Regions from separate parts of the Sporosarcina sp. P20a genome, predicted to be linked through region 2. Evidence: riboswitches for the same ligand, from Rfam matches in the RefSeq annotation. Region 2 holds a riboswitch; each other region holds the start of a gene.

What was found. Region 2 has a riboswitch for cobalamin ahead of CSV72_RS06680 (hypothetical protein). Riboswitches for the same ligand answer to the same signal wherever they lie in the genome.
Region 1: linked by a shared signal. The riboswitch ahead of CSV72_RS05870 (S-layer homology domain-containing protein) and the one ahead of CSV72_RS06680 (hypothetical protein) in region 2 are both predicted to bind cobalamin.
Region 3: linked by a shared signal. The riboswitch ahead of metE (5-methyltetrahydropteroyltriglutamate--homocysteine S-methyltransferase) and the one ahead of CSV72_RS06680 (hypothetical protein) in region 2 are both predicted to bind cobalamin.

What each region holds. Positions count from the first base shown of each region.
Region 1 covers NZ_PDYT01000003.1:60,183-63,472, forward strand. Annotated here, with positions in the region: gene CSV72_RS05865 (energy-coupling factor transporter transmembrane component T) at 1-181, opposite strand, end outside; gene CSV72_RS05870 (S-layer homology domain-containing protein) at 264-1,964, opposite strand; cobalamin riboswitch at 2,108-2,291, opposite strand; gene CSV72_RS16860 (hypothetical protein) at 2,432-2,608, opposite strand; gene CSV72_RS05880 (glycine betaine uptake BCCT transporter) at 2,977-3,290, shown strand, end outside.
Region 2 covers NZ_PDYT01000004.1:70,316-73,605, forward strand. Annotated here, with positions in the region: gene CSV72_RS06675 (FtsX-like permease family protein) at 1-1,713, shown strand, start outside; gene CSV72_RS06680 (hypothetical protein) at 1,762-1,983, opposite strand; cobalamin riboswitch at 2,235-2,425, opposite strand; gene CSV72_RS06685 (MATE family efflux transporter) at 2,564-3,290, opposite strand, start outside.
Region 3 covers NZ_PDYT01000005.1:58,819-62,108, reverse strand. Annotated here, with positions in the region: gene metE (5-methyltetrahydropteroyltriglutamate--homocysteine S-methyltransferase) at 1-1,968, opposite strand, end outside; cobalamin riboswitch at 2,117-2,249, opposite strand; gene CSV72_RS07310 (malate synthase G) at 2,641-3,290, shown strand, end outside.

The sequences.
Region 1 (3,290 bases), on a different contig from region 2:
TCATCAACGGCGTCCACTGCTTCATCGCTTGTCCACCGTCATGTGATAAATTGACCCCAATTAATGCCAGGCAGCCGGCTAGTAAAAAGATCGGATGATTGAAGAACATTGCAAAAAAGCCAAGGCAACTATAATAAAAAAACATCACGAAAGGGTGAATTGCCTGTATTCCATTGCCCATAACCCTTCCCCTCTCTACTCCCTTAAAATACTACACGTTAAAGACAGACAATCTTGCACCACGCGGGTGCAAGATTGTGTGATCATTTTGTATTCAAAAACTCTATTAACATTTTCATAGCATGTGCACGAGACGTAGAGTTACTCGGCATAAAGTTGCCATTCTCTCCTTTTGCCATCTTCAAATCATATAGCATGCTCATCGCTTTTACAGCTTCCATATTGTATGAACGAATATCACGGAAAGGCGCCATTTTTTCGAACTTATACACTTCGCCATTCTTCACTTCATACGCACGGTATAACATAAGCGCCATCTGTGCACGCGTTACTTCTTGTGCGGGCATAAATTTGCCGTCTCTTCCCTTAACCAAACCATGATGGTACGCAGCTGCAATTTCTGCTTGTGTACTTGAAGCATACTTTTGTATATCAGGGAATGGCGCTTTCTTGTCCGTTTCCAAATCCAATGCACGAACTAAAATAGATACAGCTTGCGCACGTGTCAGTGATTGATTCGGCTTGAACGTATGATCTTTATAGCCACTCGCAATTCCTAGCTCCACTGCTTGATTAATATAATCCTTTGCCCAGTGTGTTTGAATATCCGTAAACTGTGGAGTTGGAGTTGGAGTTGGATTCGGTTTTGGATTTGGATCTGGTTTTGGATCTGGCTTCGGATCCGGTGTTGGTTCAGGATCTGGCTTCGGATCCGGTGTTGGTTCAGGATCTGGCTTTGGCGACGGAACGACAGGTACTTCCGTGAAGTTGTACAATATACCTTTGCCTTTCGTGAACAAATCAAATGCCACTAAAGCTTGCAATGCTTGCTCCGTTGCCATTGCGTTCGAACGGCTATCTCCTGCTGTATGCTGGAAGCCACCGTCAGATGTTTGGAAACTCAACAGGTGGTCAATTAAGTTGATACCATTCTTCGTGAACATCGGTATACGTGGATCAATTTGATTAGCAGTTAGACCGATGATAACTTGCGATGTCGCTTCGCTTGAAATACCGCCAACGAACGCTTCGTCGAATCCACCAGTTGGACCTTGATTGACAGATAGATAATTGACCGCTCGATCAACAGCTTTCTTTACAACTGGTTGATCAGTGTATGGAGCTAAACCAATAAGCGCCATCGCAGTCATATCATAGCTCGCTGTTCCTGTACTACTCGTAGACAAACTCCACGCACCATCTTCGCGCTGATAGCTCAATAGCTCAGCCACTATTTTCTCTCGATTCCAACGTGCTTTTTTCGGAATCTCATAATTTTTTGTATCGAGTGCAATTAATGCATAGATTAAACCATTTGTCCCTTGGCGTATCATTGTATCTGTATTTGCTACATCAATACTGTTATAAATTTTATCAAGTAAATTGACACCATTCGTATTCGTAGGATCTTTACCGATCGCTACAGCGGCTATAGTCAGACGTTCTGCATCCGTTATTTTCAGTCGGGCTTGCCCTACAATTTGATTTTGTATATGTTGATTGAACGCTTCATTATAGCTTGCTGGAACCGCTACTCCTGCTTTTGCTAATCCTACGGCTACCCAGTCACTAGATACTGGTTTACTAAGTACATATTTTGTAACTTTCTCAATCGCTTCAGACACGCGCTTCGAATCGGTAGAAGGTGTAGAAATAGCGGCTTGCGGGCTTATATTACTTTGTTGAACATCCGAATTCGCTAAAGCAACTGAACTCGTTGCAGGTAACAGCATCGTTACTGCTAGTAAAACACTTGCAATGATAGATACATAACGCTTAAACAAATGATTTCCCCCTTATCCTAGTTTGGTAATTGAACGTATAAAAGCCCTTGCCTCCAGAAAGAGACAAGGGCACTATGTATAAGCGGACTTCAGTTAATGACTTATTACATCCAATACACTATGCATACCTCTTCCTGGGAGGCGTAACGCATGGTATTTTGGCAAGTCTCCTGACTTATGGATCATCACATCTTCAACCTTCCCAGTATTTCACCAGTGGTGTTTTGAAGATATTTCCCATTTACAGTGGCCGGACCGTACAGGATTCTCACCTGTTTCCTTTTCATCTTTACAATAATGTAAAGAACCAAAATATTCTATTCAATTTTACATTAGTATATCACATGCTCACCTGCTACTTTTTATTATTTCAAAAGAATAGTATAAAAGACCGATGAAAGAATCTCTCATCGGTCTTTTCGTGAATATTATTTATTTCATCACGTGCTATATAAGTGAGTGAATGCTTACAGCTCCTGATAATCCCGCTGATAGACTCCGCCGTCTTTCACTTCTGCATGATAAAGTGCTTTCAGTGCAAAGCTTTTCTCTAGCTCATGCTCTTTCATAATCTCTTTCAATCGCCTGTTTAACTCTGGGCTATGCTTTACGAGCTGAAGCATCTTAGGTTGTGAATATTGCACGAAAATCCCCTCCTCATTTCATTTGTTTCTATAGTATAACACGGCTATGGTTCTTGATGTATGAAAGGAAATTGTTCTTCTAGCTGGAAATCACCCTCAACTTTCATGTATACTGGCACAAGCACAAGCTAATGACTATGGGCAAGTAAATGAATTGCACTACAGAACCAACTTACATATTGGACGAGAAGGAATTTTTCTCGTCTTTTTTATTTTCACTAGTAATGACTTTGTCAACAAACCGCCTTTTATTTAGCGTTTATACGGGCGACTAAATGGGTATTGTCAAGTGTATGTGTGCAATTTTATTGTGCTTTTTCGATTATATACTTAGCTCATTTCACAAACCACATTCAAAAGGAGGACCTATGAAAAAAGTATCGTCAACATTTTATATTACGTTAGCAGCGGTCGTATTGGCTGTCGGTTATGGTGTAATTGCTCCCGATCACTTTGAGGCTGTCACGCTCGTTATAAGGAACTTCATTTCTGATTCATTCGGCTGGTATTACTTACTGACAGTTTCTATGTTATTCTTCATCTCAGTTTATTTGATATTCAGTCCACTCGGCAGGATTCGATTGGGGAAAGACAGTGATAGACCGCAGTTTTCTATGTTCTCTTGGCTTGCGATGCTATTTTCCGCCGGTATGGGAATTGGACTCGTGTTCTATGGAGCTGC
Region 2 (3,290 bases):
TTATTCATTAAACGACGCAGTAAGGAGATTGGATTATTTCAATTGATTGGGATGACGAAAGGAACCGTTTTTCGTATTTTAAGTGTCGAGAATTTTATGTTATACGTCGGTTCCCTCGTTGTAGGGATATTCTTAGGCTTTTCAATGTCCCGATTACTCATGCTGGTTCTATTTAAGGTCACTGGTGTAACGGATGTTGCGACATTACGTTTCTCTTCAGAGGCATTACTTCAAACGCTGGCCGTATTTGCGGCAATCTTTGTATTGATTTTGATTATGAATGCGATATTCATTAAACGACAAAGTATATTGTCTTTGTTCCGTGTGACTACTGTGACGCAACAACGAGTGAAAAAGATGACAGTATTTCAAGCGGTCATCGGTGTGTTCGGTATTCTCCTCATAATATTTGGCTATTATTTATCAGCCCGACTATTTAGTAGTATGTTGCTCATTAATCAGCTATTTCTAGTGATGATTATCATACTTGCTTCTGTGATTGTAGGAACGTATTTATTTTACAAAGGATCGGTCAGCTTTATCTTTAACCTGATTCGTAAACGTAAAGGGGGATATTTGAACATTAACGACGTACTATCGCTCTCTTCGATTATGTTTCGAATGAAATCGAACTCTTTTCTATTAATGATTATTACATCGTTATCTGCGCTATCTATAGCATTACTTTCGTTAAGTTATATCTCGTATTACTCAGTAGAGAAATCAGTAGAGCGAACTATTCCCGCTGACTTTACCATTCCTGATACTACACGTGCAATGGAATTTACAGAGGCGCTTGAAAGTAAAGGCATCGCCTTTACAGAGACAGCTATTGATCTATTGACTACACCTGTTGATTTATCGAGAGTTCTATCTATTCCGGTTGGGGATAGTCAAGATGTGAGTTATACCGATACAGAAATGATCGTCATTAGTGATGAAGGGTTGTCGGAGATAGACGTAGCAGAAAAGGAAGTGCTCTTTGTCAACTCCGATAGTTTGACGGAAAACTTCATGAAATTCCAAGCGAATCAGCAAGTCGTATTTCAAGGCAAAGAGCATATCTATGATCTGACACTGAAAGGGACAGAAAGGGTTGCCGTTCTTCCGACGCGTGTGACCTATGCTTTTGTTGTCGCGGTAGTGGATGATCAAGTATTCCAGAAAATGAATGTAGATAATGATTCTTCTATAGCATCCGAATTTACTGAGTATCATGGAGTAGATATCGAGAATGAGAATGATCTAGAAAAAGCGAATGATATATTTAATGTGTTGGGAATAAACGACTGGGTAGGACATGAATCGAAATTTGAGGAAAGAACGAAACAAATGCAAGGTGCAGGCATGATCATGTTCATCGTGGGATTCCTTGGCCTCGCTTTTCTTGTCACTTCTGGCTGCATCTTATACTTTAAACAAATGGACGAAAGTGAAGATGAAAAATCGAACTACACTATTCTTCGTAAACTGGGCTATACACAAACAGATTTGCTAAAAGGGGTTCAACAAAAGCAGTTATTTAATTTCGGTATTCCGTTAGTCGTTGGTCTCTTCCACAGCTATTTCGCGGTGAAATCCGGCTGGTTCTTATTCGGTACTGAAATGCTGACACCAACGATTATTGTGATGTTCATCTACACAGCGCTTTATTCTATATTTGGTTTGCTTTCCGTATTGAATTATAAGCGTGTGATTAAAGATTCTTTATAACACAGTAACACCCCTGACATATTGAAGTCAGGGGTGTTCTATTACGAATTAGTTACTACCTACTAATTCACCTACTACGATTTGATATGCTTTATCTAAATTAGCCAATTGTTTAGCTTTTTCTGCTGAGTTATTAGCGGGATCTTCGGAAATCTGTTTCTTTACATCTTTTACTAGTATGGGAAGGGGGGTAGAGTGAGTGCTCACTCGTTCCGCCATCAGTGTATCCTTTAATAAGTTTGTAAAGTCCTCGATTGTTTGGTTGTGCATAATTCATTCTCCTCATCGTGTTTGTATTGGTTCGTTGACATGAAAAAACATCCGTCCGGTAAATACCTGGAAGGATGTTAAGTGGGAAGCCATGACGAATTAAACGGTTCGGCAGGAAATACATATACGTTGGATCGATAGAAACTGTATCGAAGCCACCTAATGAATGTCCTGATTCCGTTTTTTCGTACGTCGGCTTGTGTATGATTTTTCATAAGCCGCACTTGACACCTCCTATCCGCGTAGGGTATTGGTGTGTACTGATCTAGGCAGGTCTCCTGGCTCGTCTTCAACGTATAATTCACCTTCCCATTTCCCTTGCGGTGAAACAGTGGTAACGAATTATACTCCAACTCACAGTTGCGGGACAGCATCGGTTTTTCACCGATTTCCCTTTTAAGCGTTTAAGAAAAATAAACGCACCTATCTCTAACACGATATTCAGTTGCTCTTTCAGTATATCACTCTTATTTATGAAAGGAACAAAAATAGTGCTACACCGCCACTACGACACGGAATCACACTAATTCTACGGAACGGGCGTCGATATATGTTTCCATACTGTTTTATAGATTAATGCCTAGCTGATTAGTGAATGTCGAGTAGCATTCCTTTGATATAAATAAACACCAACAAATACGACAAGCTCAGAAGCTGGAATGGACAACCAAATACCGTTCAATCCAAAGAAGCGAGGTAAGATCATCAAGAAAATTAACATGACAATGATTTCGCGTGAAGCGGTGATCCAGGTGGCCATTCGCACATTACCGACAGACTGATAAAAGGTCATCATGACAAAGTTCGTACCTGTGAACAAATAGGCAAAGAAGAATAGATTAATTCCAGTAGTAGCCAAATCTCTGACGGCTTGTGGGAAGTCTCCGAAAATCGATACGATAGCGCCTGCTGCAAATTGTCCGACGAGGAAGAACACAGCGCCGGCGATGACGACAGTGAGGGTGGCCTTTTTTACGGTTTCCTTCATCCTTGCTCGGTTGCCAGAGCCTTGATAATAACTAATCAGTGGCTGAATCGCCCCCCCCATTCCGAGGAATAGCATCAGCATGACACTGTGTACATAGTTCAAAATAGAGAACGCAGCAACACCTTCCGTACCGGCCATCCGTTCGAACGCAATATTATGTGTAATGGTAAAGAAGGAAATCCCCAACTCGGAAAGGAAGCTCGGAAATCCGACAAATAGGATTGCTAAGAACAACTTTTTATTGAACTTCAAGCGGATTAGTTTTAGGTTATTGTTTTTCTTAAAGAAGTGGGTGACCAGTACTAGCATACCCATAAAG
Region 3 (3,290 bases), on a different contig from region 2:
TTCGATAAAGTCGTTGAAATCACAATAGCACATATGCGTATGAACTTGTGTCGTATCCTCCACTGAAGCAGTAGATACGCGGAATGCATTAACAGCCCAATCTAGATAGTGTTTCCATTCTGTTTTCTTCAATGGTAGACCTTCGCGAAGTGCTGGCTCGTCGACTTGGATCATATGAATACCAGCTGCCTCAAGCGCTTCGATTTCCTTACGCAAAGCAAGTGCGATTTGGTTTGTCACTTCTTCTCTGGACAAGTCATCACGAACGAATGACCAATTTAAAATGGTTACAGGCCCTGTAAGCATTCCTTTTACTTCATGATCAGTAAGAGATTTCGCGTAAACAGATTCTTCAACAGTCATTGGCTTCGTGAACGCAACATCTCCAAAGATAATTGGTGGCTTAACACAACGTGAACCGTAGGATTGTACCCATGCTTTTTCAGTAAAGACAAAGCCGTCTAACTTTTCACCGAAATATTCCACCATGTCCGTACGTTCAAATTCACCATGCACCAAGACATCAAGTCCCAAGTCCTCTTGAATATCAATCCATTCTTTAATTTCAGCATGAACGAAGTCTTTGTATTGCTGATTCGTAATTTCGCCTTTTCTCCATTTATTCCGTGTAGCCCGTACTTCTGGTGTTTGTGGGAAACTACCGATTGTAGTAGTGGGAAGGAGCGGCAATTGGAATTTTTCCTGTTGCTTTACTTTACGCTCCGCAAATGGAAGATTCCGCTTACTATCAGAAAGTAGACTTCCGGAAGTCGCTTCACGGACTTCTTTATTATTGCGTGCGGGAAGGGCGTTAAATGCAGTCAATGCTGCTTCACTGTTTTCAAATACATTAGTGAATTTTTCTTTTCCGTATTGTAGAGCTGTTTGAATAGCTTTTATTTCTTGCAACTTCTCGTCGGCGAATGCTAATGCGTTCAAGATAGTTGGATCTAGTTTCTGTTCCGAGCGAGTCGTCACAGGTGAGTGGAGCAAGCTGCATGAAGGTTGAATCCACAATTTATCAAGTGAGACTTGCTGATGGATAGTTTCAGCCAATGTTAGTTTTTCATGTAAATTTGATCGCCATACGTTTCGTCCATCTATAATCCCTGCTGCAAGCACTTTGTCTCCAGGGAAACCATATTGCTTCAGATTTTCCAGATTTTTCTCGAGCCCGTGGACGAAATCGAGCCCGATAGCTGCAACTGGTAACGCGATTGTTTCTGTATAATGTTCTACTGAATCGAAATATGTCTGTAGAAGAATGTTCAGTCCGCTCAGATTCTTCGTCAGCTGTGAATAAATTTCTGTAACGGTCTTCATTTCATCTGAGCTAATCGATGTACATAGAATAGGCTCGTCGATTTGAACCCATTGTACACCTTCATCCTGTAATTCCTTTAGTACTCTTTGATAAAGTGGAATCAGTTGTAGGATGATGGATGGTACATCTTTATCTTCAAACCCTTTAGATAATTTAAGTAATGTATAGGGGCCAAGTAGAACAGGTTTACCTTCAATACCTAGTTCTTTCTTTGCTTCACGATATGCAGCTAGTGGTTTGTTTTCAGTCAGTTCAAAACGCTGACGTTCGTATTCTGGCACGATATAGTGATAGTTCGTATTGAACCATTTTGTCATTTCGGAAGCGACTGCCTCGTCATTACCGCGAGCCATCGAAAAGTATGTCGAAGTAGAAACTTGTCCGCCTTTCCAGTTATAACGTGAAGGAATAATTCCGAACATCGCAGACGTATCCAGTACGCGATCGTACAATGTAAAGTCGCCTACAGCAATGACATCAACCCCAGCATCTTGCTGTTTCTTCAAGTTCGCTAAGCGAATCTCTTTCGTTGTTTGAAGAAGCTCATCTTCTGAAATCTTCTTTGCCCAAAATGCCTCAAGTGCACGTTTCCATTCACGATTTTCACCTATTACGGGATAGCCCGCTATACTGCTTTTTACCATGGATAATTTCCCCCTTAAAATTTTTTGCAATAAAAAAACATTTCTAGGGGAAATGTTAGAAATGCGAGTACATATAAAATAACATGCTATAAATAACATGCGTTTATAGACTGCGTCTGTCTAACACTTCCCTATTCACCGTAGGATTAAGCGTCATGAAAAATAGGCAGGTGTCTGGCTGGACGCATCAGCGTCTTCACAGTGGCGGGACCGCTCCGAGGAAAGGATTCCCTTTTAAGAAATGAAAGTATTTTCATTCCACCTACTTTTCAAACTATTCAATTCAGATGATTGTCTCTAAAGCTATCACATGCAAAATAGTGTGTCAACTTGCTATCAGAATTTAATCAAGGATACTTTTTTTAAAAAATAGTGGACTTAAATAATGAAACGGAATAGTAGCTCTACTGTTATATAACTGTTGAAAATAGCGCGTGTCAAATCCAAATAGCTATGATGTGAAAATTTTCACAATTCAGTTGAAAGTAAACTAGACTTTAGGTATGATATGTACTAACACGTCTTCAATCGAAGAAGTCATTCGTCTTTTATGTGTCGATTTTTGATCGACAGGCTATGGGGTGTTGCCGAATACTAGACGATGATAGGTGTTCATCGCTATATGTTATACAACAGAATAGCGCAAAAAATATTAAGGGGTGGCTTTTATCCATGACAAACTATGAAAAAGTAGGTAAATTGCAAGTCGCAACAGAACTATATAACTTCGTTAAAGAAGAAGTTCTTCCGGGCTTAGAAATTCAAAATGAACAATTTTGGACAAACTTTGATTCGCTCATTCATGAACTTACTCCTGAAAACAAAGCGCTATTAGAAAAACGCGATGAATTGCAAAAGACCATTAGCGAATGGCACCAAAATAATAAAGGCGAGATTGATTTCGCTAAATATAAAGAGTTTTTACAAGAGATTGGCTATTTAGAGCCAGTTCCTGAAGACTTCAAAGTGACAACAGCTAACGTTGACAATGAAGTCGCAAACCAAGCAGGCTCACAATTGGTAGTACCGATTGATAATGCTCGTTATGCATTAAATGCAGCGAATGCTAGATGGGGAAGTCTGTACGATGCACTTTACGGATCGAATGTAATTAGTGATGAAGCGGGTGCTGAAGCTGGTGTTCAATACAATCCGATTCGTGGACAGAAGGTTATTGATTTTGCGAAGAACTTATTAGATCAAGCAGCGCCTTTAGCTGAGGGTTCTCATGCAGAGGTAACAGCTTATAAAATTGTAGAAGGCAAACTTCAAATGAAGCTTGAAAGCGGTAACACAGCTCTATTGCAAGATGAGTCCAAGTT